DNA from 4 places in the Streptomyces sp. NPDC020489 genome. Region 1 is predicted to be linked to each of the others. Evidence: riboswitches for the same ligand, from Rfam matches in the RefSeq annotation. Region 1 holds a riboswitch; each other region holds the start of a gene.
What was found. A riboswitch is a leader RNA that binds a small molecule or an ion and turns the genes downstream of it on or off. The one in region 1 is predicted to bind cyclic di-AMP.
Positions count from the first base shown of each region.

Region 2: it holds a riboswitch for cyclic di-AMP, as region 1 does, so the genes downstream of both, ACH41F_RS07690 (M23 family metallopeptidase) here and ACH41F_RS11470 (peptidoglycan DD-metalloendopeptidase family protein) in region 1, are expected to answer to the same signal.
Region 3: it holds a riboswitch for cyclic di-AMP, as region 1 does, so the genes downstream of both, ACH41F_RS17580 (transglycosylase family protein) here and ACH41F_RS11470 (peptidoglycan DD-metalloendopeptidase family protein) in region 1, are expected to answer to the same signal.
Region 4: it holds a riboswitch for cyclic di-AMP, as region 1 does, so the genes downstream of both, ACH41F_RS32255 (NlpC/P60 family protein) here and ACH41F_RS11470 (peptidoglycan DD-metalloendopeptidase family protein) in region 1, are expected to answer to the same signal.

Region 1 is NZ_JBIRUZ010000004.1:226,597-234,231, reverse strand. It holds gene ACH41F_RS11480 (GDSL-type esterase/lipase family protein) at 1-748, opposite strand, end outside; gene ACH41F_RS11475 (DUF6250 domain-containing protein) at 894-1,610, opposite strand; gene ACH41F_RS11470 (peptidoglycan DD-metalloendopeptidase family protein) at 1,875-2,831, opposite strand; cyclic di-AMP (ydaO/yuaA leader) riboswitch at 2,836-3,012, opposite strand; gene ACH41F_RS11465 (alpha-galactosidase) at 3,318-5,402, opposite strand; gene ACH41F_RS11460 (tyrosine-protein phosphatase) at 5,573-6,370, shown strand; gene ACH41F_RS11455 (DUF6126 family protein) at 6,398-6,520, opposite strand; gene ACH41F_RS11450 (helix-turn-helix domain-containing protein) at 6,517-7,134, opposite strand; gene ACH41F_RS11445 (aspartate aminotransferase family protein) at 7,224-7,635, opposite strand, start outside.
Region 2 is NZ_JBIRUZ010000003.1:119,029-126,663, reverse strand. It holds gene ACH41F_RS07705 (GNAT family N-acetyltransferase) at 1-1,486, opposite strand, end outside; gene ACH41F_RS07700 (HPr family phosphocarrier protein) at 1,686-1,967, shown strand; gene ACH41F_RS07695 (GntR family transcriptional regulator) at 2,106-2,801, opposite strand; gene ACH41F_RS07690 (M23 family metallopeptidase) at 2,988-3,752, opposite strand; cyclic di-AMP (ydaO/yuaA leader) riboswitch at 3,765-3,930, opposite strand; gene ACH41F_RS07685 (insulinase family protein) at 4,121-5,509, opposite strand; gene ACH41F_RS07680 (insulinase family protein) at 5,506-6,900, opposite strand; gene ACH41F_RS07675 (DNA topoisomerase (ATP-hydrolyzing) subunit A) at 7,214-7,635, shown strand, end outside.
Region 3 is NZ_JBIRUZ010000006.1:98,357-105,991, forward strand. It holds gene eno (phosphopyruvate hydratase) at 1-750, opposite strand, end outside; gene ACH41F_RS17580 (transglycosylase family protein) at 1,113-1,805, opposite strand; cyclic di-AMP (ydaO/yuaA leader) riboswitch at 1,809-2,016, opposite strand; gene ACH41F_RS17585 (transglycosylase family protein) at 2,222-3,181, opposite strand; gene ACH41F_RS17590 (cytochrome P450) at 3,382-4,644, opposite strand; gene ACH41F_RS17595 (nucleoside triphosphate pyrophosphohydrolase) at 5,055-6,050, opposite strand; gene ACH41F_RS17600 (SurA N-terminal domain-containing protein) at 6,139-6,783, opposite strand; gene ACH41F_RS17605 (protein kinase) at 6,940-7,635, opposite strand, start outside.
Region 4 is NZ_JBIRUZ010000014.1:134,526-142,160, forward strand. It holds gene ACH41F_RS32245 (peptidoglycan DD-metalloendopeptidase family protein) at 1-387, shown strand, start outside; gene pcrA (DNA helicase PcrA) at 464-2,947, opposite strand; cyclic di-AMP (ydaO/yuaA leader) riboswitch at 3,435-3,591, shown strand; gene ACH41F_RS32255 (NlpC/P60 family protein) at 3,600-4,778, shown strand; gene ACH41F_RS32260 (hypothetical protein) at 4,798-5,424, opposite strand; gene ACH41F_RS32265 (hypothetical protein) at 5,520-5,873, opposite strand; gene ACH41F_RS32270 (NlpC/P60 family protein) at 6,380-7,450, shown strand; gene ACH41F_RS32275 (LuxR C-terminal-related transcriptional regulator) at 7,586-7,635, opposite strand, start outside.

The DNA of each region.
Region 1 (7,635 bases):
GCGACAGCGCGCCCTTCGCCGTCACATGGTCGCCCGAGGACTCCCCGCGCAACCGGCGCCCGATCCACGGCACCAGGTACTCGCGCGCCCATTGCACGTTGTCGCGCCGGATGTCGAGGGTGCCGCGCGGCGGCAGCGGGGGCCACGGCTGGTCGGGGTCGGCGGGGACCTCCAGACCGAGCACCTGGCCGGCCCGGAGCGCCACGCGCGTGTGCCCGTCGGCCGACAGGTGGAGCCGGTCGCCGTCCCAGGCCCTGCGGTCCTGAATCGTCTTCAGGGACCACAGGTCGAGCACGGGACAGCCGTAGCGGTCGGCGACCGCCCGCACATGTCCGTTGTACGTGGCGATCTTGCCGCGCAGGTGCTTGAGCACGGGCACGCCACGGGTGTCGAAGCCGGTGGTCACCATCACGGTGCCGCACGCCTCGGAGAGCCGGGCGATCGCCCGCTCGAAGCGCTCGGCGACCTCGTCGGGGTCGCTGCCGGGCCGGAGGATGTCGTTGCCGCCCGCGCAGAAGGAGACCAGGTCCGGTGCGAGGGCCACGGCCTTGGGAAGTTGGTCCTCGACGATCTGGTCGAGGAGCTTCCCGCGTACCGCGAGGTTGGCGTACGTGAACGCGCCCTCGGGGCGCCGGTCCGCCAGGAGCACCGCGAAGCGGTCCGCCCAGCCGACGAACGCCCCGTCGGGGCCGGGGTCGCCGACGCCCTCGGTGAAGCTGTCCCCCACCGCAACGTACGACCCGATCACTGCTCTGCTGTCACTCTTCGAATCGTCTGCCACGTCGGCCCATGATTCACCTTCGAATGTGACCTACGCGACCGTAAGGGAGGATTGACGGGCGGTGAGATAAGCCACTCCTAAAGTGTTTCCCAAGCCCGGAATAGGCCTCCGATCAGAGGCGTTGAGGGCTCAGCCGCCATACCCGGAAGTCGCGCAGGCGGAAGTGGCTCCACGTCGTCCGGAAGGCGAAGTGCCCGCTGGTGTACGGCTGCGGGTCGGTGTGGTCGAAGACGAGGCGCCCGTTGGTCCACCACTGCTGGGTGGAGCCGTCGGAGACGATCCGGACGCGGTGGGGCTCGTTCGCCACGAGCAGCGGCTCCGTGTAGTCGTAGATCAGCGGACGGACGCCGGCCTCACCGACGTAGCGGCGCAGCCGGGTCGTGGTGTTGGAGTTGGCGCCGTAGCCGACGTAGTACGTCCGGAGGTGGTCGTACTCGGCCAGCGCCCCGCCCCGCCGGGTGGCGAAGAGGTCCTCGGGGGAACGGACGTCGACCGCGTTCCAGAAGGTGTTGAGGTCGGAGACCCGGTCGTTGACGCCGCCCTCGGACACGGGCGTGGCCGTGTACTCGATGACGTAGGGCCCTTCGAGCCGCTTCCTGAACCAGATCGTCGCGCCGGCCGGTACCTCGACCTCCAGGGTGCCGCGGGAGGCGGTGACGGTGCCGCCCTTCTCCAGCTCCACGGCCCACTGGCGAAGGCCGTGGCGGAAGTCGTCGTGGGCGATCAGGCGACGGTGGCGGGGCCCGGCGGCGGCGTTCCCGGCGGGGCCGAGGGCGGCGAGCGCGGCACCGGCGGCGAGCGCCCCGAAGGCTCTACGGGTGGTCGTCATCTTGCTCCTCTGCGAAAGGGCCGGTCGGCCACCGTGCGGCGCCCGGGGAACGTGTGCCGCCGAGGTCCCCGTGGCAGCGAGCGGGGACAGAAAGCGCTTACGCGACGGCCGGGATCACTCTGGCCCCATCCACCCCTTCCTGTCGATGCCCCGGGCGCCCGTGCCACAAGAACGCAACGCGGCGGTCACGCACGCAGCCACGCCGACACCGAAGGCCGGACCCGGGGATCGGGGTCCGGCCTTCGGTGGCACGTGGAGTGGGCGTCAGCCGACGGAGACGCCCTTCGCGCGGAGGTAGGCGACCGGGTCCACGTCCGAGCCGTAGTCCGGGGTGGTGCGGATCTCGAAGTGCAGGTGCGGACCGGTGACGTTGCCGGTCGCGCCGGAGAGTCCGACCTGCTGGCCCGCGGCGACGGTCTGGCCGGACGAGACCGAGAGCGAGGACAGGTGGGCGTACTGGGCGTAGTAGCCGTCGGCGAGCTTGATGACGACCTGGTTGCCGTACGCGCCGCCCCAGCCGGCGGAGACGACCGTGCCGGCGCCTACGGCCTTGAGCGGGGTGCCGGTCGGGACGACGAAGTCGACGCCGGTGTGGTAACCGCTGGACCACATGCTGCCGGCCATGCGGTACGGCGTGCCGACGGTGGCACCGGCGACCGGGAGCGTGAAGCCGGCGGCGCTGCTGCTCGCGCCGGTCGACTCGCTGCTCTGGGCGGCGGCCGTCGTGCTCGACTTCGAGGAGGACTGCGAGGACGAACTCGACGCGGAGGACGAGGACTTCCGGGTGCTCGTGGACGTGTCCGCCGACTTCTGCGCGCTCGCCGCGCCCTTCTTGCCGAGGGTCAGCTTCAGACCGGGGTGGATCAGCGACGGGTCGGAGCCGACGACCTCGCGGTTGTCGGAGTAGAGCTTCTGCCAGCCGCCGCTGACGTGCTGCTCGTCGGCGATCTTCGAAAGATAGTCACCGGCCCGCACCGAATAGGTGCGCACGGTCGCGGTGTTCGCGGCGCTCTTCTTCTCCGCCACCTTGTCGACAGTCGTCTTCTCGGCGGCCGGAAGGGACTGGACGGCCTTTTCCGCAGGGGACTGCGAGGGGGCCGCGTGGGCGCCTGCGGCACCCATCAGCGGGAGGGCGAGTGCCGCTCCGCCGGTACCGGCGACGGCGATCGAGCGGGTCAGGCGCTGGGCCTTCGGACGGCGGTGCTTACCCTTCGCGGGCATGGCGAATTCCTCTCCGGCGCCTGCGAGGTGAGCTGTCGGGTGCGAGCTGGAGATGCCCGGCCGCACCGAGGCGCGGCTTAACCCCTAGCCGTTCCGGAGACCGGAACAGGCGTTGTACCTGTGGGTCCCCCGCTCCTGCCGTTCACGGGTGAGTAGTGGGGACTCCGGGCGGCGGCAGGATTGGGCGTCCGTCCGGATGGATGGCGAACGTAAGCGAGCAGGACGCAAAGCGACAAGTAAGAGGTTCCACGCGCATGCGTTTCTCGTGATCCGCTGCGGGAATTACCGGTCACCCTGCGTGCATTACGTCCGCCTCCAGCTCTCCAAACCCCAGGAAAAATATGGGGATTACGTGAACATGACGGGCGACGCACCGTCACGGATATGACGCTCCTCACGTGCCCGACGCACAGGTTCCCTCATTCCAGAGCGAGTTGGAATGAACGCATCGCAACACGAAGGAAGGCGCCAATTCGGACAGAAGGTTCAGACGCGCCGCAGCCGAAGAACCGTCGCATCCAAATCGCCCCGCAAACCGACGCGAAGTCCGTGATGCAGCAATACGGCCCCTCTGTGGATTTCGCCCGTTTCCAGGCATGCATACGACGCTGCCGGATCGAGCCCCCGCAGCCGCAGCGCCGGCACGGGCTCGCCGTAGCTCTGCGCCTGGAGCCAGGCGAGGACCACGGTCTCGTCCCCGAGGACGTACTGCACGGCGCTCAGCCCGCCCCGCGGCGGCCGCAGCCGGTACTGGTCGCCGCGCTGCACCAGGGGCCGGATCTCCTTGTAGAGCTCCACCCACTCACGGGCCTCGCCGAGCTCCGCCTCGCTCCACCGGGTGAGGTCGCCACCCACCCCGAGCACCCCAGCCATGGCACTGACGAACCGGAACCGCAGCGAGCTGACGCGGCCGTTGAGCATGGCGTTCGGGCTGTCGGTCACCCAGGCGGCCATCACGCGCGCGGGGTGGATCTGGCTGAAGCCGTGCTGGATGGCGAGCCGGTCGAGCGGGTCGGTGTTGTCGGAGGTCCACACCTGGTCGGTCCGGCTCAGCACCCCGAGGTCGATCCGGCCGCCGCCGCCCGAGCAGGACTCGAAGGCGACGTCCGGGTGGGCCGCCCTGAGCCGGTCCAGCAAGGCGTAGAAGGCGTGCACGTGATCGACCCAGAGCCGTTGCGGATACGGCTCGCCGGGCCAGCCGGCGTCGGTGAAGCTGCGGTTGAAGTCCCACTTCACGTAGTCGATCGGGGCGCCGGACAGGAGCGCGTCGAGCCGGCTGAACAGGTACTCCTGGACATCCTCGCGTGCCAGGTTCAGTACGAGCTGATTGCGGAACTCCGTCCGCTTTCGTCCCGGCTGGTACTGGACCCAGTCCGGGTGCGCCCGGTACAGATCGCTGTCCGCGTTGACCATCTCGGGCTCGACCCAGATCCCGAACTGCATGCCGAGCGCGTGCACCTGGTCGGCCAGCGGCTTCAGACCGCCGGGGAAGCGGTCCGGGTTGGGCGCCCAGTCGCCGAGCCCGGCGCGGTCGCTGGTGCGGGCGCCGAACCAGCCGTCGTCGACCACGAACAGCTCGACGCCGATGTCCGCGGCGCGCCGGGCGAGCGCTTCCTGCTGCTCCTCGGAGATGTCGAACTCGGTGGCCTCCCAGGAGTTGAACAGCACCGGCCGGTCCCGGTCCGCGTCCGGGACGACGTACGCCCGCTGGTACGCGTGCCAGGTCCGGCTCGCGCCCCCGAAGCCGCCGTCGCTCCACAGTCCGGCGAAGACGGGCGTGGTGAAGGACTCCCCCGCCGCCAGCCGCAGCAGGCCCGACTCGTCGTACCCGGCGCCGCCGGTGATCTGCACGCGCGCGTCGAGGAGTTGGGCCACGGCGATCCGCCAGGAGCCCGACCAGCCGAGGGCACAGCCGTAGACCTCGCCGCGCTCCTCGGTGGCGTCGGTGTCCAGCGCGACCCACGGCAGGTGCTGGTGCCCGGTGTGGCCGCGGCGGCTGCCGATGACCTTCTCGCCGTAGGTGAGCGGCGCACTGGTCAGCCGGGACTCGGCGGCCCAGCGGCCGTGCAGGTGGGACAGCCGCCAGTCCTCGCGCTCGGGCAGCGTCCAGGTGGCGGAGTCGGCGCGCAGCAGCTCCACGGCGTCGGGCCCCTGGTTGTCCAGGCCCACCCAGCGCTCCACGACGTCGCCGCGCATGCGGTAGTGGAGCGTGATCGCGAGTCCGCCGTCGCGGAAGCGGAGCCGCAGTTCGTCGCCCCCGGCGCCGTCCGGCGTCTCGTACGCCTCGAAGCTCCACTCGGTACCGCGTCGCTCGCCCGCGCGCACGGACAGCGCGGGGCGTACGAAGCGGGGGCCGCCCTCGACGGGGTACTCCTCGCGGCCGTCGAGCGGGGACTCGAATCCGCGTTCGCCGGGCAGCGGCCGGGCGGCGAGTTCCTCGGCGTCGGCGAGCGTGATGCTCGGGCCCCAGTGGAGGTGCAGCAGAACGTCGTCCTCGGTGAGGTGGACGGCGTAACTGCTGGCCGGCCCGGAGAGAAGCCAGGTACGGCCGGTTTCGGAGATCTCCAGCATCAAACCCTCACACATTCGAACATGGACGCTCAATCGTCAACATCATCAAGGGCTTGCGGGCCTGGAGGCAACGTCTGTGGACAACTGATTGCCCCGGGAACCGATGTCGTATCGTCATGAAAGTGCCCGTCGACGAGCCGCGGCGACGGTCCCGACCGGGAGGAGCCCCCGTGACGCAGCAGATCCCGTCGACCGAGCCAGAGCTGGCCGGCGTGCGCAACTTCCGCGACGTGGGCGGGCTGCCGACCGTCGACGGACGGCGGGTGCGCTACGGAGTGCTGTACCGCAGCGGCCACCTGGCACACGCGACCGCCGAGGACGCCGCGTTCCTCACCTCGCTCGGACTGCACACGATCTTCGACTTCCGCAACGCCTCGGACCAGAAGCTGGAGGGCCCCGACGTCGAGCTGCCGGGCGTGCGCAACGTCAACCTCCCGCTGAGCGACCCGGCGGAGGGCTCGGAGTTCTGGAAGATGGTCCGCGACGGCGAGATCGAGCAGCTGCGCGAGATCCTCGGCGACGGCAAGGCGGCGAACCGCATGATCGCCTCGTATCGCCAGATCATCAAGGAGCGCACCGCCGAGCACTCCCGTGTCCTGCGCTCCCTCGCCGAGGAGAGCGTGCCCGTGCTGATGCACTGCGCGGCGGGCAAGGACCGCGCGGGTCTGTCCGTCGCGGTGACGCTGCTCGCCCTCGGCGTGGAGCAGGAGGCGATCCTCGCCGACTACCTGGAGTCCAACGCCAAGCACCGCCGCTACAAGGTGCACCGCAGCAGCAGCTCGTCCGCCGGCTACTCCCCCGAGGTCATGGAGCTGCTCAGCCCCCTCTTCGAGGCGCGCGCCGACTATCTGCTGGCCGCCTTCGAGACCATCGAGGAGACCTGGGGCGACGTCGACACCTACCTGGAGCAGGGCCTCGGCGTCACCCCGGAGCTCCGGGAGCGACTGCGCGAGCGCCTGCTGGACTGACGTCGGTTCGTCCCGGCCTCCGCCCGGCTACTGCTTGGCGCCGAGTTCGAACAGCAGGTAGATGAACGCCGCGAAGACGTGCCCCACCGCGATGTAGACGAGCAGCCGCACCCACAGGGCGCGCGGGAACTTCTCCTCCATGTCCCTCATGGCATCTCTCCAGGAGTGGGGCCCAGGCACAGCGCGGCCGTGGGGCTCTGCAACAGGGTGTGGACGAACAGCAGCTCGACCCCGTCGGGGTCCTCGGCCGCGATCCGGTGCGGGGTCAGCGAGTCGAAGTGCGCGCTGTCCCCGGGGGTGAGCCGGTGCGTGGCGTCCCCGAGGCGCAGCCGCAGCCGCCCGGTGAGGACGTACAGCCACTCCTCGCCCGGGTGCACGCGCACGATGTCGCCCTGGGAGCCGTACGGGACGTGCAGGCGCAGGGCCTGCATGCCGCGTCCGGGGGAGCCCGCCTGCCGGTAGGTCCAGCCGCCGGCTGCGGTCGGTTCCATGTCGGCGGCGCGCACGACGGCGTCCCGTTCGGCGACCGTCTCGCCGAGCAGCTCCGAGACCGTCGTACCGTAGACGCGGGCGAGCGCGAGCAGCATCGGCAACGAGGGCTGGCGCTGCCCGGTCTCCAGGCGGGAGAGGTGGGCGGGGGACGACCCCGCCGCCCGGGCCGCTGCCTCCAGGGTGAGGGAGGCCCGGCGGCGCAGCGCACGGAGCTGCGGCGCGACGGCGGGAAGGGCCCCGCCCGCCGGGGGCTCGTTCTCGGGAGAGCTCATGCTCCCCATTCAGCCGCAGGCTTGCCTCTGCGGCAAATTTCTTGCCTCAGAGGCAAAAGCGCCTGCCGGGAGTTCGACGGTTGTCCGAGTCAGTGATTGGCCACCGCCTGCTTCACCAGCGTCTTCCCGAAGTCCCACATCAGCCCGCCACCACCGTGCGCGTCGTCCATGATCTCGGTGAAGGCGTCCACGAACCGGTCCACCTCCCGCTCACCGATCGTCAGCGGCGGAATCAGCTTGATCACCTCCAGGTGGTCACCGGAGACCTGGGTGAGGATCCGGTGCCGCTGGAGCAGCGGGACGACGACCATCTGCGCGAACAGTCCCTTGCGGGCGGCCTGGAGCATGGTCCAACGGCTGCGCAGACCCAGCGACCTGGGCCTGCCGAACTCGATGCCGACCATCAGCCCTCGGCCGCGCACGTCGGCGAGCAGCTCGTACTTGTCGACCAGGGCGGCGAGCCGGGACCTGAGCAGGTCGCCCGTGGCGCGGGCGTTGGCG
Region 2 (7,635 bases), on a different contig from region 1:
GCCCGGTGTCGACGAGCTCGGTGATGGTGTTCACCCGGATCACGCCGGCCTGCCTGAGCAGCGCGGACACCGTCGAGTGCGGGAGCCGCGTGGCCCGTACGGCATGCCCTTGCGGGGCGGAGCCGGCGCCCTGGACGACGACCAGCGGCTTGGCGGCGGCGGTGCGGCGGGCGAGGCGGGTGAACTTGCGGGGGTTGCCGATGGACTCCAGGTACATCAGGACGACGTCGGTGTCCGGGTCGTCGTACCAGTACTGCAGGACGTCGTTGCCGGAGACGTCCGCGCGGTTGCCGGAGGAGACGAAGGTGGAGACGCCGGTGACCCCGGTGACGCCGCCGCCGCGCCGGTGCAGCCGGGACAGCAGGGCGATGCCGATGGCTCCGGACTGGGCGAACAGGCCGATGCGGCCGGGGCGGGGCCGCTCGTTGGCCAGGGAGGCGTTCAGCCGTACGTCCGGGTGGGTGTTGATGATCCCGAAGGCGTTGGGGCCGATGATCCGCATGCCGTACGCGCGCGCGTGCCGGACGAGTTCGCGCTGGCGCTCGCGTCCTTCGGGGCCGCTCTCGGCGTACCCGGCGGAGATCACCACGAGACCCTGGACGCCGTGCTCGCCGCACTCGGTGACGACCTGGGGGACGTGCTCGGCGGGCACGGCCACCACCGCCAGGTCGACGGGACCGTCGATGTCGCGCACCGAGCGGTACGCGGGCACCCCGTCCAGCTCCTTGTCGGTGAAGGCCTTGTTCACGGCGTGGAGGCGGCCGGTGAAGCCGGCGTCCCGGATGTTGTCGAGCAGGCCGCGGCCCACCCCGCCGGGGGCACGGCCGACGCCGATCACGGCGACCGAGCCGGGCGCCAGCAGCCGTTGCACGGACCGCGCCTCGGCGCGCTGCTCGCGCGCGTACTGCACGGCGAGGGAGCGGTCGGTGGGTTCGAGGTCGAACTCCAGGCGGACGACGCCGTCCTCGAAGCTGCGCTTCTGGGTGTACCCGGCGTCCGTGAACACCTTGATCATCTTGGTGTTGGCGGGCAGCACCTCGGCGGCGAACCGGCGGATGCCGCGCTCGCGGGCGACCGCGCCGATGTGTTCGAGGAGGGCGGAGGCGACGCCGCGGCCCTGGTGGGCGTCCTGGACGAGGAAGGCGACCTCGGCCTCGTCGGCGGGTGCGGACGCGGGCGTTCCGTCGGTGCCGATGCGGTCGTAGCGTACGGTGGCGATGAACTCGCCTCCGACCGTGGCGGCGAGTCCCACCCGGTCCACAAAGTCGTGGTGCGTGAAGCGGTGGACGTCCTTGGCGGACAGGCGAGGGTACGGGGCGAAGAAGCGGTAGTACTTCGACTCGTCGGAGACCTGCTCGTAGAAGCTGACCAGGCGCTCGGCGTCATCAACGGTGATGGGGCGGACGCGCGCGGTGCCGCCGTCGCGCAGCACCACGTCGGCTTCCCAGTGCGCGGGGTACTCGTGCCGGTCCGGCGAGCTCTGCATGGGCCCCAGGTTACGGCTCGCGTACGACAACGGCGCGAGGCAGTCTGTGGAGAACGCGCAGGATCGCGAGAGGGACGGATGTCGGGCCGAGGCCGCGGTCCGACGACTCACCCCGGACGGGACGAAGGACCGCTCCGGAGACGCTTCACGTTGTGGGAAACTGGTCTAGACAACCCTGAACACCGAAGGGCAGCATCACATGGCTGAGCGCCGCGTCAACGTCGGCTGGGCCGAGGGCCTCCACGCCCGCCCCGCTTCCATCTTCGTCCGGGCCGCCACGGCCTCCGGCATCCCCGTGACGATCGCCAAGGCCGACGGCAACCCCGTCAACGCGGCCTCCATGCTGGCGGTTCTGGGCCTCGGCGCCCAGGGCGGCGAGGAGATCGTGCTCGCCTCCGACGCCGAGGGCGCGGACGCCGCCCTCGACCGACTGGCGAAGCTGGTCTCTGAGGGCCTCGAGGAACTCCCCGAGACCGTCTGATCACGGCATGACCGAAGGGCTCGTCCGCATTATCGGGCGGGCCCTTTCTTTTCTCCGTACGCACTCGGTGAATTCGCGTTCGCAGGCAGCAGAAATAGGCCCCCGCGAATTACTGCCCCTTTGTATACGGCCCTTTTGTTAATGCCACAGGCTCGGCGTGTGTACGGGATGTTGCGAGTTCCTCACACGCTCGGGCCGGTCTCCCGCGGAGCCGAACCTGAGTCGGTGGGCGGCCGTCGAGCGTTCCGTGTGCAGCGCGGTGACGGCCCGCGCGCGTTCCCCGTCCCCGCGGCCCACCGCGTCGACGATCGCGCCGTGCTCCGCCCAGGACTCGACGGGGTCGGCCGGCGCGTCCACCGCGTACATCCAGGAGATCTTGTGGCGCAGCTGGGTCAGCACCGAGGCCAGCGCGGGGCTGCCGGAGGCCTGGGCGAGCGTCTCGTGGAACCAGCCGCCCAGGGACCGCAGGTCGTCGCTGTTGCCCCGCCTGGCCCGCTCCTGCCCCAGCCTGACCAGGCCACGCAGCACCTTCAGATGCGCCTCGGTGCGCCGCTGGGCGGCCCGTGAGGCGCCGAGCGGCTCCAGGAGCATCCGCATCTCCAGCAGGTCGGCCGCCTCCTGCTCGGTAGGTTCGGCCACGCATGCGCCCGCGTGCCGCCGGGTCACCACGAACCCCTCGGCCTCCAGCGTGCGCAGGGCCTCCCGGACGGGGACGCGGGAGACGCCGTAGCGGCGCGCGAGGAGTTCCTCGGTGAGCCGGCTGCCGCGCTCGTAGACACCGGCGACGATGTCGTCCCTGATCGCGGTGCATACCGAGTGCGCCGGAATACGCATGACCGACCTCCGCTTTAATCCCCGTGAAACGTCGACGATTGACGTGTGTTCAGTGACTCTATTGCAAAGAGCGGGAATTTCCGATGGCGGGCCGGAATCCATGGATATTTTTTGGACAGCGCCGTGCCGGAAACGACGAAACCCCGGCCGGTGGGCCGGGGTTCCGAAGAGGTCTCGCGTCGGTCGTCAGACGTTCACGCCGTGCGAACGGAGGTAGGCGACGGGGTCGATGTCCGAGCCGTACTCCGCGGTCATGCGGGCCTCGAAGTGCAGGTGCGGCCCCGTGACGTTGCCGGTCGCGCCGGACAGGCCTATCTGCTGGCCCGGGGTGACCGTCTGGCCCACCGAGACGCCGATGGACGACAGGTGGCCGTACTGGGTGTACGTGCCGTCGTGCATCTTGATCACGACGTTGTTGCCGTAGGACCCGCCCCAGCCGGCCTCGACGACCGTGCCGGAGCCGACCGCGCGCACGGAGGTGCCGCTGGCGGCGTGGAAGTCCACGCCGGTGTGGCTGCCGGAGGACCACACCGCGCCGCCGGCCTTGTAGCCGGTGGAGATGTAGGAGCCGGCGATCGGGCTGACGAAGGTGTTCAGGCGCTCGCGCTCGGCGGCCGCGCGGGCGGCGCGCTCCTTGGCCTCGCGCTCCTTCTTGGCCTTGGCGGCGGCCTGGCGGCGCGCCTCCTCCTCGGCCTTCTGCTGGGCGGCCTCGACGGCCGCCTGCTCCTGGGCCTCGGCCTGGGCGTCGATCTGGGCGGCGACCGAGTCGCCGAGGGTGATGACCGGGGTGAGTCCGGTCTGCTCGGCCGCGGGCTCCGCGGCGAGGGCCGGGGCGGCGAGGGTGCCGATGACACCGGTGGTGGCGAGGGCCGCGACGCCGGCCGCGCGGGCGGTGCCGCGCTTGATCCGGCTCGGGGCGCGGTGCTTCCCGGTGGGGCGCGTGAACGCCATGTAGTGGCTGGTCCTTTCCTTCCCTCTCGCCTACCGGGTTAGCTGACGGGTTCGGAGCAGGAAGGTCTCCTACGGACCCCCTCGCGGCACGCGCGGGCGTCCGATTCACCCCAGGGACTACGGATGGGTCCCCGGCTCCCCTGGCTCGCGCCGTACGGGGACTCGGCGATGGCTGTCCGGTGCCGCGGGCGCGGCGCAGTGCCTGACGGACAGCCGGGAAGACGCTAAGCGGGGCCACTTTCAATCCCCAAACGGATCACGGCTTTTGTAGCGCATCCCACAGGGCAAACAGGCAACTGGCCTTCAATTCGGACATTAAGGAGCCCTGGTGACCCTCCAGTCACCAGGGCTCCCCCGCGCGCGTGCCGCTACTCGGCCGTCACGACGGTGACTTCACCGATGCCGAGGGCCTCCACGGGCTCCCTGATGGCGGAGGCGTCGCCGACCAGGATTGTCACCAGACGGTCCACCGGGAAGGCGTTCACGGCGGCCGCGGTGGCCTCCACGGTGCCGGTGGCGGCGAGCTGTCGGTACAGGGTGGCCTGGTAGTCGTCGGGCAGGTGCTGCTCGACCTGGTCGGCCAGCGTGCTCGCGACGGCCGCCGCGGTCTCGTACTTCAGCGGGGCCACCCCGACGAGGTTCTGCACGGCGACGTCCCGCTCGGCGTCGGTGAGCCCCTCCGCGGCGAGGGTGCGCAGCACCGTCCACAGGTCCTCCAGGGCGGGACCGGTGTTCGGGGTGTCCACGGAACCGCTGATGGCGAGCATCGCGGCGCCGGTGCCGTCCGGGGCGGAGCGGAGGACCTGCCCGAAGGAGCGCACGCCGTAGGTGTAGCCCTTCTCCTCGCGCAGGACGCGGTCCAGGCGGGAGGTGAGGGTGCCGCCGAGGCAGTACGTGCCGAGCACCTGGGCGGGCCACACGCGGTCGTGCCGGTCGGCGCCGATCCGGCCGATCAGCAGCTGCGTCTGGACGGCACCGGGGCGGTCCACGATGACGACCCGGCCGGTGTCGTCGGCTGTGATCGGCGGCACCGGCCGCGCCTCGGCCGAGGAGCCGGTCCAGGACCCGAGGGTGTCACCGAGCAGCGCGTCGAGGTCGATGCCGGTCAGGTCGCCGACGACCACGACGGTGCCGGTGGCGGGGCGGACGTGCTTCTCGTAGAAGGCGCGTACGGCCGCGGAGTCGATCGCGCGGACGGTGTCCTCGGTGCCCTGGCGCGGGCGGGACATGCGCAGGTCCGCCGGGAACAGCGTCCGGGAGAGCTCCTTGGCGGCCCGCCGGGAGGGGTTGGCGAGCTCGTGCGGGATCTCGTCGAGCCGGTTGGTGACCAGCCGCTCGATCTCGCTGTCGGCGAACGCGGGCGCCCTGAGGGCGTCGGCCAGCAGACCGAGCCCCTTGGGCAGGCGGGACGCCGGGACCTCGAGGCTCAGGCGGACGCCGGGATGGTCGGCGTGCGCGTCCAGGGTGGCGCCGCAGCGCTCCAGCTCGGCGGCGAACTCCTCGGCGGTGTGCTTGTCGGTGCCCTCGGAGAAGGCCCGCGCCATGATCGTGGCCACACCGTCGAGACCGGCGGGCTCGGCGTCCAGCGGGGCGTCCAGGAGGACCTCGACGGCGACGACCTGCTGGCCGGGGCGGTGGCAGCGCAGGACCGTCAGGCCGTTGTCGAGGGTGCCGCGCTCGGGGGCCGGGAAGGCCCACGGCTTCGCCTCGCCGGCCTGCGGCTGGGGGTGGAACTCCATCGTGGCGAGCTCGGTCACTTGGCCGCCTCCTCGTTCTTGTCGCCGGCCTCGACAGTGGCCGCGGCCTCGGGGTCCTCGGGGAGCTCCGCGTCCTCGGCGGCCTCCGGGGAGAGGGGTTCGTAGACGAGCACCGCGCGGTTGTCGGGGCGCAGGCGGGCCTTGGCGACCTCCTGGACCTCCTCGGCGGTCACCTCCAGGACGCGGTCGACGGCGGTGAGGGCGAGCTGCGGGTCGCCGAACAGGACGGCGTAGCGGCACAGTTCGTCGGCGCGGCCCGCGACGGTGCCGAGCCGGTCCAGCCACTCGCGCTCCAACTGGGCCTGGGCGCGCTCCATTTCCTCGGCCGTCGGGCCCTCCGCGGCGAACCGCGCGAGCTCCTCGTCGATGGCGGCCTCGATGACCGGCACCTCGACGTCACCGGAGGTCTTCACGTCCAGCCAGCCCAGCGAGGGCGCCCCGGCGAGCCGCAGCAGGCCGAAGCCGGCCGCGACGGCCGTACGGTCCCGGCGGACGAGCCGGTTGTACAGGCGGGAGGACTCGCCGCCGCCGAGGACGGTGAGGGCCAGGTCGGCCGCGTCGCACGCGCGGGTGCCGTCGTGCGGCAGCCGGTACGCCGCCATCAACGCGCGCGCGGGCACCTCTTCCACGACGACCTCGCGCAGCTGCTCGCCGATGATCTCGGGCAGCGAGCCGTCGCGCGGGGCGGGCTTGCCGTCGTGGGCGGCGATGGAACCGAAGTACTTCTCGACCCAGGCGAGCGTCTGCTCGGGGTCGATGTCGCCGACCACGGACAGCACCGCGTTGCCCGGCGCGTAATACGTCCGGAAGAACGCGCGCGCGTCCTCCAGGGTCGCCGCGTCCAGGTCGGCCATCGAGCCGATCGGCGTGTGGTGGTAGGGGTGGCCCTCCGGGTAGGCGAGGGCGGTCAGCCTCTCGAACGCCGTGCCGTAGGGGACGTTGTCGTAGCGCTGGCGGCGCTCGTTCTTGACGACGTCCCGCTGGTTCTCCATCGACTCGTCGTCGAGGGCGGCCAGCAGCGAGCCCATGCGGTCGGCCTCCAGCCAGAGGGCGAGCTCCAGCTGGTGGGCGGGCATGGTCTCGAAGTAATTGGTGCGCTCGAAGCTCGTGGTGCCGTTGAGCGAGCCGCCCGCGCCCTGGACGAGCTCGAAGTGACCGTTGCCCTTGACCTGCCCGGAGCCCTGGAACATCAGGTGCTCGAAGAGGTGAGCGAGGCCGGTACGCCCCTTGACCTCGTGGCGCGAGCCGACGTCGTACCAGAGGCACACCGCCGCGACCGGGGTCAGGTGGTCCTCGGAGAGCACCACGCGCAGCCCGTTGGCCAGGCGGTGCTCGGTCGCTGTCAGGCCCCCGGTGCCTGCCTGGTCTGTGGCCGTGTGACCCATGGGCATGTACGTCCCTTCGATCGCGGTGCGGTTGATCGGAACCGCGTTTTCTGCCGGTCCTGCCACTGTATGCAAGCGTGCGAAGCCCCGGTGAAGTTCCCGGTGGTCGTACGCCGAGAGCGAGATCCCGTAGCCTGCGGGCGGGGCCGCGTGCCGTACGGGTGAACACCCGGCGGGACGGCTGACGTCGGGTCGTCGTCCGCGTTGTCAGTGCCGCGGTCCACAATGGTCCGCGTCAGATCCCGTTCACGCTTCAGCAAGAGTGAGCCGAAGGGGCGCGACCCGAAGGCGAGCGACCAGAAAAGAGGAGCCGGCAGCGATGGCCCGCCGTAGCACGAAGACCCCGCCGCCCGACGACTCGTACGAGGAGAAGATCCTCGACATCGACGTCGTCGACGAGATGCAGGGCTCCTTCCTCGAGTACGCGTACTCGGTCATCTACTCCCGCGCCCTGCCGGACGCCCGTGACGGTCTGAAGCCGGTGCACCGCCGCATCGTCTACCAGATGAACGAGATGGGTCTGCGCCCCGATCGCGGCTATGTGAAGTGCGCCCGGGTCGTCGGCGAGGTCATGGGCAAGCTGCACCCGCACGGCGACGCGTCGATCTACGACGCCCTGGTGCGCATGGCCCAGCCGTTCTCCATGCGGGTCCCGCTGGTCGACGGCCACGGCAACTTCGGCTCGCTCGGCAACGACGACCCGCCGGCCGCCATGCGGTACACCGAGTGCCGGCAGGCCGA
Region 3 (7,635 bases), on a different contig from region 1:
CTTGTAGAACTCGGAGGCGGCGACGTCGAGCGCGAGGGCGATCTGCTCGCCGGGGGTGTAACCGGCCTCGTTGATGGCCTCGAGGATGAGGTCGAGGGCCTCACGGTTGGAGCCGAGGTTCGGGGCGAAGCCGCCCTCGTCGCCGAGGCCGGTGGACAGGCCCTTGTTCTTCAGGACCTTCTTGAGGGTGTGGTAGACCTCGGTGCCCCAGCGCAGCGCCTCGGAGAAGGACTCCGCGCCGATCGGGGCGATCATGAACTCCTGGATGTCCACGTTGGAGTCGGCGTGCGAGCCGCCGTTCAGGATGTTCATCATCGGAACGGGCAGCAGGTGCGCGTTCGGGCCGCCCAGGTAGCGGAAGAGCGGGAGGTCGCTGGCCTCGGAGGCGGCGTGGGCGACGGCGAGGGAGACGCCGAGGATGGCGTTGGCGCCGAGCGAGCCCTTGTTGTCGGTGGCGTCCAGGTCGAACATCGCCTGGTCGATCAGGCGCTGCTCGGTGGCGTCGTAGCCGACCAGCTCCGGGCCGATCTGCTCGATGACCGCGAGGACGGCCTTCTCGACACCCTTGCCCTGGTAGCGGTTCGGGTCACCGTCGCGCAGCTCGATGGCCTCGAAGGCGCCCGTGGAGGCGCCGGAGGGGACGGCGGCACGACCGGTGCTGCCGTCGTCGAGGCCGACCTCGACCTCGACCGTGGGGTTGCCTCGGGAGTCCAGGATTTCCCGGGCTACGACGACGTCGATGGACGGCACGAGCATCTCCTTCTTGGGATGTGACACGGTCCGCCGGGACCGCGGTGGGTTCTGCGAGACCGAGCCTAACCGGCTCCGGGGGATCGGCCACCGCGTGGACCGCCCCGTGGACAGAACCGAGAGTAAATTGTTTCTGAACCGAACAAACCGACGGCGGCGTCTCGGCGGCACCGCACGAAAAAACCCCGCCCCGGTGCGTACGGGGGAACACGCACCGGAGCGGGGAGCCCGTGGGGACGGGGGGCCCTCACGAGGCCCTCAGTGTGAGGGCCACGGATGTGAGGGCGCTGTGGTTCGGCCGGGACGCGGCTGTGATTCGGCCGGGGCGGCCGTGGTTCGGCCGGGGCGCGGCCGTGTCCCTCTTACTTGAGGTGCAGCTGCTGGCCCGGGTAGATGAAGTCGGCGTCGCTGACGATGTCCTTGTTCAGCTTGAACACCTTCTGCCAGCCACCCTTGACGTCGTGCTCCTCGGCGATGGAGCTGAGGGTGTCACCCTTGACGACCTTGTACTCGCCGTCGCCCTTCTTGACCTTCTTGCCGGTCGGGGTGGTGACGGTCTTCTTCGCGGCCGGACGCTCGGACGAGCGGGAGGCCTGCTGCTCGGAGGAGCGCGTGCCGGTGCTGGTGCTGCCGCTGTTGCTGTCGCTCGAGGACGACGAGCTGGAGCCACCGCCGGTGTAGCCGGCGCTGGACAGGCCCACACCACAGGTCGGCCAGGCACCCTTGCCCTGGCTCGCGAGGACCTTCTCGGCGATCTCGATCTGCTGCGCCTTGGAGGCCTGGTCGGCGGTGGAGGCGTACGCCGTGCCGCCGTACGCGGCCCAGGTGGAGGCGGAGAACTGCAGGCCGCCGTAGTAACCGTTGCCGGTGTTGATGGACCAGTCGCCGCCCGACTCGCACTGGGCGACGGCGTCCCACTCGGAGGCGGTGGCGGCCGAGGCGTTGCCGGCCGCCATCAGCGGAGCGGCGATGGCGACACCGGTGACACCGGCGAGCGCGGCGGCGCGGGTGGCCTTGGACGGACGACGGTGCTTGCCCTTGGCGGAAAACAGCATGGTGGATCCCCTCACCGACGCCTGCGAGGTGAGCTGTCGGGTTCGGGCCGGTTGAGTTGCCCGGCCGCACATCTCGCCTCTCGGCGCGCTGCGCGGCTCCACCCCAAGCCGGTTCCGGCGGCCTCTCGGCCATGAGACCCCGTGAGGCCTCAACTTCCGGACCCGGCACTTACCTTGGGTCCCCCGCTCCTGCCTACGGCGCTTGACGCGACGACTGTTCCCGTACGGCCGCTGGCAGGATTCGGCGTTGCGGCAGCCGGGGCTCGCGGTGACGAGCGGTGTTGACCGTAGACACGGAACCCGGGGGATTTCAAAGACGATCAGGGCTTCTGAGACTCATCCCACACTTTCACCAAACGGGACATTTGCGGTGAAGTACGGACGTGAACTCACGGTTTTTCCCTGGGGATTTCGCCCTATTCGCTACCTAGAGCAAGGGTCTGCCCGGGCTCGATCGCGCTCGGATCGGCGCCGATGACCTGCTCGTTCGCGGTATAGAGCCGACGCCATCCACCGTCGAGGTCAAGGGAGTCGGCGATGGAGGCGAGCGTGTCGCCGGTCCGGACGGTGTACGAGCCCTCCTCGGCGCTCGCACCCCGGTGCCGGCCGGTGCCCTCGGAGGGGGCAACGAGGGCGCCGGTGTCCACCAGGTTCGAAGAGCCGCCCTCTCGCCAGGAGTTGTCCGATTCGTCACTCTCGGTCGGCGCGGCGGACGGGCTGCCGGAGGACAGCGCACCACCCGGAGCGGAGCCGGAGTTGTCCGACTTGGCGGACTTGTCCGCTCCGGTGGTGGGCGACGAGGAGGCGCTGCCGGACGAGTCCGTCGCATCGGCCGATTCCGATTCGCCGGACGAGTTGGACAGACCCGCCGATCCGGGTGATTCGGAGGATTCGGTAGTTTCGGCTGATTCGGTGGATTCGGGCTGGGCGGACGCGTCGGAGTCGTCGCTGTCGCTCGTCGACGGCGAAGCGACGCCGGTGTCGACATCGGCGGAGCCCGAGTCCTCGCTGAGTCCGTGCAGCAGACCGCAGGTGCCCCAGACGCCGACACCCTGGTCCGCGAGGACCTTCTCGGCGACGGCTATCTGCTGGTTGCGGCTGGCGAGGTCGGGGCTCGTGGCGTAGTCGAGGCCGCCGTACTTCTCCCAGTTCTTCTGCGAGAGGTCGAGCCCGCCGTAGTGGCCGTCACCGTCGTTCGCGCTCCAGGAGCCACCGGTCTCGCACTGGGCGACCTGGTCCCAGGTGTTCCCGTCCGCCGCGCTCGCCCCGCCCGCGCCGAGCAGCGGGATCGCGATGGCGGAGCCGGTCACTCCGGCCGCAACGAGAAGTGCCGGAGCCTGACGGGGGCGACGGTGACGACCGTTCCCGGTGAGCATGCGGTGCCCTTTCGCGAGACGACAGTGCGGGCGCGGCGGGTGGTTCGGGTCGCCGCGTTGATGCGAGAACGTATCGGCAGACGATCACTTGTCACAAGTTAATGCCGCACAGATCACGTGAAGATCACAGACTTGAGGGCGTGTCATGTTTGCGTCGCCCGGCACAAGGACCGCGGGTCAGGGGCGAGTTGCCCGGCTTCCTACCGAACGGGCGTGAACTCGACCGGCAGCGTGCGCAGTCCACGCATGATGAGCCCCCCACGCCATCTCAGATCGGCCGGATCCACCGCGAGTCGGAGGTCCGGGAGCCGGGTGAGGAGTGTGGCGAGCGCGGTCTGGCCCTCGAGGCGGGCGAGCGGGGCGCCGAGGCAGTAGTGGATGCCGTGGCCGTATCCGAGGTGCTGGTTGTCCCGCCGGGACAGGTCGAGGACGTCGGGATCGGCGAACCGCTGCGGATCCCGGTCCGCCGCGGCGAGCACGACCAGGACGGGGTCGCCGGGGGCGATGTCCTGTCCGCCGATGGTGAGCGGCTGGGTGGCGAAGCGCCACGTGGCCAGTTCCACGGGGCCGTCGTAGCGGAGCAGTTCCTCGACTCCCGTCGCCAGCAGGTCGGTTCGGCCCGCGGCGAGAGAGTTCTGGAGACGGGTGCGCTGCTCGGGGTGGGTGAGGAGGGCGTACGTGCCGTTGCCGATCAGGTTGACCGTGGTCTCGAACCCGGCGAAGAGCAGGATGAAGGCCATCGCCGCGGCCTCGTTCTCGGTGAGGTGCTCGCCGTGGTCGGAGGCGCGGATCAGACCGGAGATGAGGTCCTCGCCGGGTACGGGCTCGGCGGGCAGCCCTTCGCGCTTGCGGTGGATGAGCTCCAGGAGGTACCCGCGCATCTTCTTGACCGACCGCGCGACACCGCCCCGCGGCCCTCCCCCATGTCGGATCATCATGCCCGCCCAGTCCCGGAAGTCGTCCTGGTCCTCACGCGGGACGCCCAGCAGGTCGCAGATGGCGTAGATGGGCAGCGGGAAGGCGAAGTCGTGGATGAGGTCGGCGGACCCCTTCGCCGTGAACTGGTCGATGAGGTGGTCGGTGAGTTCTTGCACGCGCGGCGCGAACTCGGCGACGCGGCGGGGTGTGAAGGCCTTGCTGACCAGTCTGCGCAGGCGGGTGTGGTCCGGGGGGTCGATGTTCAGCAGATGCGTCATCAACTCCGCCTTGCGCTCACCGGGGATACCGGTCTTGCCCTTGGCGTGCGCGGGTTCGTCATGGTGCGCCGGGTTCTTGCTGAGCCGCTGGTCGGCCAGGGCCTGCTTGGCATCGCCGTACCGGGTGACCAGCCAGGCCTCCACTCCGCTGGGGAGCCGGGTCCGGTGCACGGGGGCGTGCTCGCGGAGCCAGGCGTAGGCGGGGTAGGGGTCGGTCGCGAACTCCCAGGTGAAGAGTTCCGGGGCGGGGGTGGGGTGGTCGGTCACTCCCTGACGGTATCCGGCGGGTCGCGGGGTGCGTTGTGGGTCGGGGCCGCACCGGGGGGTGTCCGTCCTCGGTCGGGCGGTGCCGTGGGACCAAGCTGTGCTGTCGGTTGGACGCCCGACACTGCGGGCGGGCACCCCCCGGTACGTCCCCTTCCGCCGTGGCGCCGGTGGCCCGTCCGCGGGGGCGCGCCCCTGCCCTTCCCGCCGTGGCGCCGGTGCGCATCTTTTAGCCCGTCCGGCGTTTGAGGACGAGGCCCCTTCAGGGCCGATGGGGGTCTGGGGGCGCAGCCCCCAGGGTTTGGGCGGGGTCGAAGGGGCGGCAGCCCCTGGGTATGGGACGGGTAGGGGCGGCGGGGGCGAGGGACGTGCGTGTGGGGCGGCTCCCAGGCACGGGGTCGGTTGCGTTGGGGTCAGGGCTGGGGCGGGGCGGCCTCTCGTTCGCGGATCGTGTCGCGGTACACGCGTGCCGCCGCGCGCAGAGCCGCCTCGGGGTCGATGCCCTCCGCCTCGGCTCTGGTGGCCAGGGCCAACAGTTCGTAGCCGATGCCCTCGGTGCTCGGCAGCGGTACCTCCAGGCCCGCCGTCCGGGCCCGGGACGCCAGTTTGGCGGTGAGGGCGAGGGCGGGCTGGCCGAGGGGAATGCCGTCGGTGACGGACGTGCGCTGTTTTTCTGTCGCCTTGGTGCGCAGCCAGTGCTCCTTGACCTCCTCCGGGGTGGTCGCGGTCTCGTCGCCGAAGACGTGCGGGTGGCGGTGGATGAGCTTGGTGACGATGCCGCCGGCGACGTCGTCGATGGAGAAGGGGGTCTCCGGGTCCTCCTCGGCGATGCGTGCGTGGAAGACGACCTGGAGGAGGACGTCGCCGAGTTCCTCGCGGAGTTCGTCGCGGTCGCCCTCCTCGATGGCCTCCACGAGCTCGTAGGCCTCCTCGATGCCGTACTTCGCCAGGCCCTTGTGGGTCTGCTGCGAGGACCAGGGGCACTCGACGCGGATGCGGTCCATGACCTGCACGAGGTCCAGGAGGCGGGCGCCCGGCAGGTCGTAGGAGGCGGGGAGGAGTTCCAGCTCGGGCATGGACACGCGGCCCGAGCCGGCGAGGCGGGCGAGGCCGTCGGTGAGGCGGGGTTCGCCCTCGCCCGTCGCGACCACGACGACGGTGCGGCCGCCCGCGCACGCCTCGACCAGTTCCTCGGCGGCCGGGGAGTCCTCGTCCACCCGTATCCCGGCCTCGCGCAGATACGGCAGCTGCGGGTGCGCGCCGTCGGCGCACAGCACGCGGTCCGCGGCGCGCAGGGCCTGCCAGGCGGGCCAGGACAGCAGGCCGGGAGCGACACGGTGGCTGGTGGTCAGCAGGACGATGCGGCCGGGGTCGGCAGCAGGTGCGGGTTCGGGGGTGGTGGTGTTCACGGTTCGAAGCTAACGCACGGTGCCGACGGATCCGATCAGTTGTCCACAGGCCGGGCGGGGTGATCGGATCGTATGACCGGTGAGGGTGTCAGGCCGTCTCCGGCGTTGCCTTCGCCGTGACCTCACGCACCCACGGGGTCTTGGCGTCGACGCGGCTGCTCTTCGCGACGTCCCAGGTGCCGTAGCGGGGGTTGAGGTCGATGTCGAGCTTCTCGGACGCCTTGCCCAGGGCCTGCCAGAACTCGGCGGTGCTGGTGTCGGTGCCGAGCGCGGCGGCGAGTTTCTGGGCCTCCAGCTGGAGGCGGAGGTTGTCGTCGAGACGCTCGGGGGCGATGCCGTAGCGCTGGAGCCAGGCCGTCTCCAGGGCCTTGGCGCCGCCGGCCTGCTGTTCCAGGCCGGCGCGCATGTCCTGGATCTCCTTGCGGGTGACCGTCACCCCGGCGTCCTGCGCGGCCCGGTGCAGCACGCGGTCGAGGACCATGCTGTGCAGGGTGTCCCGGCTGAGGGTGCCGGTCTTGGCGATGGCCTGGGCGTACTGCTGCTCGTCCGGCACCGCCGCGCGCTGCGCGTCACGTACCTCGCTCACCCTGGTCTCCAACTGGGCGACGCTGATCCGCTGGCCGCCGACGACGGCTGCCGCGCCGGGGTGCGCGTCGTTTCCGCAGGCGGTGAGGAGGGGCGCCGCGGCGATCGCGGCGGAGAGGAGGAGCGCGGTGCGACGGCGGCGGTGCAAGGAAGCCTCCCGAGGAGATTGTGCGACGGTGCACAAGGTCTTGCGGTGATCGATGGTAGGCAGTGGGCAAGCTCTGGCCAACCCATTCGACCAACGATTCATCAGGAGTTCGGGCACCGCCGCGCCCCGGTCACGGGCTCGAGCGCGCGGCGAGACCTAGCCGCGCACCTGCCCCAGCCATTCCAGGGTGCGCCGGATCTCGACGGCGAGCGGGTGGCCGGGGCCGTGCAGGCGTTCCACGTCGTGCACGAGGCGGGCGAGGGTGCCGTGGGCCGCGGCGCGGTCGCCGAGGGCGAGCAGGAGGTGGCCTATGCGGCGGCGGACGTCGTGGGCGAGTTCCGGGTCGCCGGCCACGTACTGGTTCTCGTAGTACGGCAGGAGCGCGCGGTACTCGGCCAGCGCCGCCGCCGGTTCGCCGAGTTGTTCCAGGCACTGGGCGACGTCGTAGCGGAAGCGCAGGGACTGGGGGTCGGCCTGCCCCGCCTCGGCGGCGCGTTCGTCGGCGAGGCGGCGCAGTTCGGGCAGCGCGCGCCGGTACTGGCCGTCGTCCATGAGCGTGGCGGCGTACTGCTTGCGCAGGGTGCGCACGACCGGGGAGTTCTCGCCGTGCTGTTCGGCCGCGGCGGGCAGGATCGCGCCGAGGATGTCGACGGCCTGGGTGATGCGGCCCTCGCCGAGGAGGCGCTTGACCTCGTCCACCGCGCGGGCGACGTCGGGCTTCGCCGCGGGGGGCGCGAGCGGGCCGGCGGGCGCCGGCTGGGGCGCCGGCGTGCGGGCGCGGTCCGGCCAAGGGGCGTGCGGGCGCAGGAAGGGGCGCGTGGGGTCAAGGGGCGCCCCGGTGGGGGTGCCCCG
Region 4 (7,635 bases), on a different contig from region 1:
CTCCCGGTCGCGCAGCACGGACTCAGCGCCTACTACGGCCAGGCCGGCGTGAACTGGATGTCCGTGCACACCGGCATCGACTTCCCCGTGTCGTACGGCACCACCGTGATGGCCGCGACCGACGGCACGGTGCGCACGCAGTGGAACAGCGCCTACGGCAACATGATGATCGTGACGGCGAAGGACGGCACGGAGACGTGGTACTGCCACCTCTCCACGTACCGCGTCGCCTCCGGTACGACCGTGAAGGCCGGCGACCCGATCGCGTACTCCGGGAACTCCGGCAACTCCACCGGCCCGCACCTGCACTTCGAGGTGCGTCCGGCGGGTGGCTCGGCGATCGACCCGCTGCCGTGGCTGCGCAGCCACGGACTCGACCCGACGTAGGCCTCAACCGCCTTGCGAGCCCCCGCGCTTCACAGCGACGGGGGCTCGGTCGTGCGACGGCCCCGGGCCAGTCCCGCTACAGCTTCTCCACCGGCGCGTAGCGCAGCAGCAGCCGCTTCGGCTTGGCCTCGCCGAAGTCGATCGTCGCCTCCGCGTTCGCGCCCGTGCCCTTCACCGCCGTCACGGTGCCGAGCCCGAACTGGTCGTGCGTGACCCGGTCGCCGACCGCCAGCGAGACCACCGGCTTCTCCGAGGCACGGCGGGTGGCGAAGCCGGAGGCGCCGGACGCCGAGGAGCGGGACCGGGAGGACGACAGCGAGGCGGCGATCCCGGAGGTCGGGCCCGCCGGGGCGGAGACGGCGCCGGTGCGCTTCCACTCCACGTGCTGCTCCGGGATCTCCGACAGGAAGCGCGAGGGCGGGTTGTACGACGGCTGCCCCCAGGCACTGCGCAGCGAGGAGCGCGTGAGGTACAGCCGCTCCCGCGCGCGCGTGATGCCGACGTACGCCAGGCGCCGCTCCTCCTCCAGCTCCTTGGTCTGGCCGAGGGCGCGCATGTGCGGGAAGACGCCGTCCTCCATGCCGGTCAGGAAGACGACCGGGAACTCCAGACCCTTGGCGGTGTGCAGGGTCATGAGGGTGATGACGCCGGAGCCGTCCTCGTCCTCGTCGGGGATCTGGTCGGAGTCGGCGACGAGCGCGACCCGCTCCAGGAACTCGGAGAGCGAGGCGGACTCCTCACCCTCGCCCGTCTCCTGCTCGAACTCCAGGGCCACCGCGGCGAGTTCCTGGAGGTTCTCGATCCGGGTCTCGTCCTGCGGGTCGGTGGAGGCCTGCAACTCGGCGAGGTAGCCGGTGCGTTCGAGCACCGCCTCCAGGACGGTCGCGGGGCCCGCGCCGGACTCGACGATGGTACGGAGCTCCTCCATCAGCACGTTGAACCGCTTCACGGCGTTCGTCGACCGCGCGGCCATGCCGTACGCCTCGTCGACCCGCTTCAGCGCCTGCGGGAAGCTGATCTTCTCGCGCTGGGACAGGGCGTCGATCATCGCCTCGGCGCGCTCGCCGATGCCGCGCTTGGGGACGTTGAGGATCCGGCGCAGCGGCACCGAGTCCTCGGGGTTGGCCAGCACGCGCAGGTAGGCAAGGACGTCCCGGACCTCCTTGCGCTCGTAGAAGCGGACGCCGCCGACGACCTTGTAGGGCAGGCCGACGCGGATGAAGATCTCTTCGAAGACCCGGGACTGCGCGTTGGTCCGGTAGAAGACGGCGACGTCGCCGGCCTTCGCCTCGCCCGCGTCCGTCAGTCGGTCTATCTCGTCGGCGACGAACTGCGCCTCGTCGTGCTCGGTGTCGGCGACATAGCCGGTGATGCGGGCGCCCGAGCCCGCGTTGGTCCACAGGTTCTTGGGGCGGCGGGACTCGTTGCGCTCGATGACCGCGTTGGCGGCGGACAGGATCGTCTGGGTGGAGCGGTAGTTCTGCTCCAGCAGGATCGTGGTCGCCTGCGGGTAGTCCTCCTCGAACTGGAGGATGTTGCGGATGGTCGCGCCGCGGAAGGCGTAGATCGACTGGTCGGCGTCACCGACGACACACAGCTCGGCGGGCGGCAGGTCGAACTCGGCGGGCGGTACGTCGACGGGGTGCTCGGAGGTGCCGACCAGCTCCCTGACCAGCGCGTACTGAGCGTGGTTGGTGTCCTGGTACTCGTCGACCAGGACGTGCCGGAAGCGGCGGCGGTAGTGCTCGGCGACGTCCGGGAAGGCACGCAGCAGGTTGACCGTCGTCATGATCAGGTCGTCGAAGTCGAGGGCGTTGGCCTCGCGCAGCCGCGACTGGTACAGGGCGTAGGCCTGGGCGAGGGTCTTCTCGAAGCCGTCGGTGGCCTGGGCGGCGAAGTCCTCCTCGTCGATCAGCTCGTTCTTGAGGTTGCTGATCTTGGCGCTGAAGGACTTGGGCGGGTACCGCTTGGGGTCGAGATCCAGGTCACGGCAGACCAGGGCCATCAGCCGCTTGCTGTCGGCGGCGTCGTAGATCGAGAACGACGACGTGAAGCCGAGCTTCTTGCTCTCCCGGCGCAGGATGCGCACGCACGCGCTGTGGAAGGTCATCACCCACATCGCGTTCGCGCGCGGGCCGACGAGCTGCTCCACGCGCTCCTTCATCTCGCCCGCGGCCTTGTTGGTGAAGGTGATCGCGAGGATCTGGCCCGGGTGGACGCCCCGCTCGGCCAGCAGGTACGCGATGCGGTGCGTGAGCACACGGGTCTTGCCGGAACCGGCGCCGGCCACGATGAGCAGCGGGGTGCCGGAGTGCACGACGGCGGCACGCTGGTTCTCGTTGAGCCCTTCGATCAGCGCGGCCGCGTCCAGGACCGGGCGGGCGGCGCCGTCGCGGTAGTAGCCGTCCCGGTCCGGCGGCACGTCGAACTTCCCGCCGAACAGATCGTCCGGAACGGGTTCCGGTCCGTGCTCGTCCTCGGGCGGCGGCGGGGGCTCCTCCTCGCGGCCCTTAGGGGCCTGGAGGTCCGCCAGGAAGCTGTCATCAAAGAGGCTGCTCATCGCTCTCCGAGTCTAGGGCTCCCCACTGACACCCCGCCGCCACCCCGAGAAGTCGGGGGAAAGAGGGCCTGCGGGCCCGCCCGGAACCACCCAAGGCCTGCTCACTCTCCGCGACCATTCAGCAGCAAAGAGTCAGGCCGCCACGTAGACCTTGCCGCCGTCGGACCGGAAGACAGGAACGGCGTACGCACCACAGCTCGCTGCAAGCGGCCACAGCCACCGCTCGCGCTGTCCGGGCGACCGCGGCTCGACAGGAAGCCCCGCCCCGGCAGGCGGACGCGACGCGGCCACTTCGCCAGAAAGACGACCAAGCTCTGCCAGATCGGCCCGCACTGACCGGACCCTGCCGCGTCCCGCCCCAAGGTCACGAAAATGTATCGGGCATATCGACCATCAACCTTCACAGGGGCCACGCGAGTTGGCTACCGTGCCGGGCAGGCCGTACGACCCCCACCGGCGAACGTCGCCGGGCCGCGCGGCCTCCGCCGAGTCCGGTGCGCCTGTCCAGGCAGCCGGAGCCGGGGACCCACACCGATCCGGGGTGAATCGGCCCCACTCCCCTCCGGGGACGGCCGTAGGGCACACCTTCCGAAGCACCCGCCCGAACCCGACAGCTAACTCGGTAGGCGGAGCATGGAAGGAGTCGCCGACCTTGGCGTCGCACCGCAAGCCGTCCGCCGCGGGTACGCGCGTGGCAGGCATACGCACCCCCGCTCTCGCCACCGCCGCCCTCACCTCCGTGGCGCTGCTCTCCCAGACGGCCACCGCCGCCCCCTCGACCGACGACAAGCCGAGCATCGAGGAGGTCGAGAAGAAGGTCGACGACCTCTACCGCCAGGCGGAGTCGGCGACCGAGAAGTACAACGCGACCAAGGAGAAGACCGCCAAGCAGCGCAAGGAGGTCGACACCCTCCTCGACGACGTCGCCGAGCGCACCCAGAAGCTCAACGAGGCCCGCGAGGAGCTCGGCACCTTCGCCGCGGCCCAGTACCGCACCGGCGCCTCCGCGCCGGACACGGCGACCTTCCTGCTCGCGGACTCCCCGCAGGACTACTTCGACCAGACGCAGCTGATGGGCCGTATGACGTCCCGCCAGAAGGGCGCGGTCGACGACTACGTCACCGAGCAGGCCGCGACGATGAAGAAGCGTCAGGAGGCCACCCAGAGCCTCAAGACGCTCACCGACACACAGAGCGACCTCAAGACCGCCAAGGCGACCGTCCAGAAGAAGCTCTCCGACGCGCGCGAGCTGCTGTCGCGGCTGACCGCCGAGGAGAAGGCGCGGCTCGCGGCGATCGAGAAGGAGAAGCAGCAGGAGGCCGCCCGCAAGGCCGCGGAGCTGGCGAAGCAGCAGGCGGCCGAGCAGAAGGCGGCGGAGAAGGAGGCGGCGGAGAAGGAGTCGACGGGCGGTTCGTCGTCCTCCTCCCCCTCGCAGAGCCCGGACTCCTCGCAGACCACGGACCCCTCGTACGCCACCAAGGCCGAGAAGGCGCTCGCGTACGCCCGCTCACAGATCGGCAAGCCGTACGTCTGGGGCGCCACCGGCCCCGACTCCTACGACTGCTCCGGCCTCACCCAGGCCGCCTGGAACGCCGCCGGCATCTCCCTGCCGCGCACCACCTACGACCAGGTGAACGCCGGCACCACGGTCTCCCTCGCCAACGCCCGGCCCGGCGACCTCGTCTTCTTCTACGACGACGTCACCCACGTCGGCATCTACATCGGCAACGGCAAGATGATCCACGCGCCGAAGCCGGGGGCGTACGTGCGCGAGGAGTCCCTCTTCTACGACGGTGAGTCGGCGATCCACAGCGTGGTGCGGCCGGCTTGACGCGGTACACGGCCCTGGGTCAGTGACCTCCCCGGTTCTCGACACAGGGCCCCTCGCCGGGCTGCGGCTCGGCGTAGACGCCGTGCACCTCGCCGGTCAGCTCGTCCTTCGTCACCCGTCCCGACACGCACACGACGCCCGTGTAGACGGCGTAGTAGCCGTTCCCGACGGAGACCCCGTGCTCCTCGCCGCAGCCGAGGCGCGCCAGCGCCGCCTCGACGCGCTCGTCGCCGAAGCTCCCGTACTCCCCCGAACCGCCCTCCTTCCTGACCTTCGCCAGCTCCGCGAGGATGAGTTCCGCCGACGCCTGACCGCTGGCCTGCTGCTCCGCGCTGAGTGAGGCCCGCATGCGGTACGCGTGGTTGTCGGCGTAGTTCGGGGGCTGATCGATGTTCTCCTCCGGCGTGGCGGTGTCGGCACGGGGGCTCGGCGAAGAGGGCACCGCCACTGGCGTCTTCGCGGCCTGGGCGCACCGGGGCGGGGGCGGATAGGAGGGCGAGGCGCTGCCCGAGCGCGCGCCGGGGCTCGACTGCGCCCCCACACCACCCTTCTGGCTTCCGCACGCGGTCACCGTGAGCGCGAGGAGGGCGGCGACTACGGCGGCCGTGACGGCTGGGGCAGCTGTGGCTGGTCTTCCGAAGGGCATGGGCAGAGTCTCGCGGGACGGGGGGCCGGGTGTCATGAGCGCAACTACTCAGATCCGCGCCGCTGCTCCGACCAGGTCCAGAGTCCCGCGAGGACTCACGTCCAGAGCACCGCGATGAAGATGTCCGCGATGGTCAGCGCGCCCACCAGCCCGAACAGCCCCTTCTCCACCTTCTCGTCGTCCCGCTTCACATAGACGAGGCCGAGGATCACCACCAGCAGGGCCAGCTTGATGCCGATCTTCACGTTGTTGACGGACTGGTCGTCCGCCTGGTTCAGGCCGACCAGGATCACACCGGTGACCAGCATGGTGAGCGCGCCGTGCAGCATCGCCGGAACGAAGCGGGCGGTGCCCTGACCCATGGCCTTCATCTGGGTGAGGAAGCCGCCGAGCAGCGAGGCGATGCCGATGATGTGCAGGCCCACGAAGAGATGGATGAGTACGTCCATGGGGCCGGAGCCTAGCCAGAGACGCTTGAGCCGCCCTACACCGCCCTGCCGCTGCCGCTGCTACCTGTCGCTGTCGCTGCCGTCACGCTCTTGCATATATGCGCCCCATAGCACTCCGGCACCCCCACCCGTCCCGGAATCCGCACTTCGGTCATCACCCTGCGTGAAGTCGACGGCACGAGAACGGAATCACGGTCGCATGCGGTCACCCGGCGGTCCCCTCGGACCACTTCCGCGCATCCCGTTACCGCGGCGACACCGTCAGGTTTAGCGTCCTTCCCCAGGTGACCGGCTCCCCACCGCCGCCCGGGCCAGGGGCGGCAGTCGGACACCACCGCCGAGAAAATCCGGCGGCGGCCCGCTCCCCCTGTGCGGGCCGCCGCCGGACGCGTGAACCGCCCCGGGCGGGCCGTGCGTCCGCTCCCCTGGCGCCCGTACGGCCCACAGCACGTCCGGGGCGGTCCCACCCGAACCAGGCGGTCGTACGAAAGGACGTGCAAGTCCACGTGGCAGCGCACCGCAAGCCCAGGCAGCGCTCGGCCGGCGGCACCACGGCCCGTACCGCGGCGACGATCGCCCTCGCGGGCGCGGCGACCGCGACCGGTTTCGACGGGACCGGACACGCCGAGCCGAACCTGACCCCGGCGCAGGTCAAGGCGAAGGTGGACAAGCTGTACCAGGAGGCGGAGGTCGCCACCGAGAAGTACAACGGCGCGAAGGAGAAGGCGGACGCGGCCGAGACGCGGCTGAAGTCGCTGCGGGACGAGGCGGCACGCAAGACGGACAGGCTCAACTCGGAGCGGGACGCGCTGGGTTCGATGGCGGCGGCACAGTACCGCGACGGCGGTCTCGACCCCGCGCTGCAACTGGCGCTCTCCGCCGACCCCGACCGCTACCTCGACGGCGCCGAGTTCGTCGAGCGGGCGGGCACCCGGCAGGCGGCCTCCGTCACCAGCGTGCGCAGGCAGCTGCGGGAGATCGAGCAACTGCGCGGCGCCGCCCATGTCGAACTGTCTTCGCTCAAGTCACGGCAGGCGGAGCTGAAGCGGCACAAGAAGACGATCACCGGAAAGCTGGACGCGGCACGGCAACTGCTCTCCCGGCTGCCGGAGGAGGACCGGACGACCGACGTACGGCACGCGTCCCGCGCGGGGACCGGAACGCGGGACGGACTCACCGCGGCCGGAGCCGTGGCCGGAGGCGCCGCCAGTGGCGTCCAGGCCCCCAACTCCCGCGCCGCGGCCGCCGTTTCCTACGCCTACTCCAAGCTCGGCAGCCCCTATGTCTGGGGTGCCACCGGCCCCGACGCCTTCGACTGCTCCGGCCTCGTCCAGGCCGCCTACCGCTCCGCCGGTATCTCCCTGCCCCGCACCACCTACGCCCAGATCGGCGCCGGCCGCCGCGTCTCCCGATCCGAACTCCAGCCGGGCGACCTGGTGTTCTTCTACTCCGCCATCAGCCACGTCGGCATCTACGTCGGCAACGGCCAGATGGTCCACGCCCCGAACCCCTCGGCACCGGTACGCGTCGCACCGCTCGACGAGATGCCGTTCGCGGGGGCGACCCGGGTGGTGTGACCCGATGCGCCGCAGCGGTGAGGCCGCTCACTCGAGAACCCCGACAGGGACGGAACGGTCCTTTCCACTGCCACGAGATCACTCTGTGTCCTCAGCGAGCGGGAACGGCCGCCTCCGTGACCGGACCCGCGCGCCTCACACCAGCCGTCGTGCCGTGGCCCACCGGGTCAGCTCATGACGGTTCG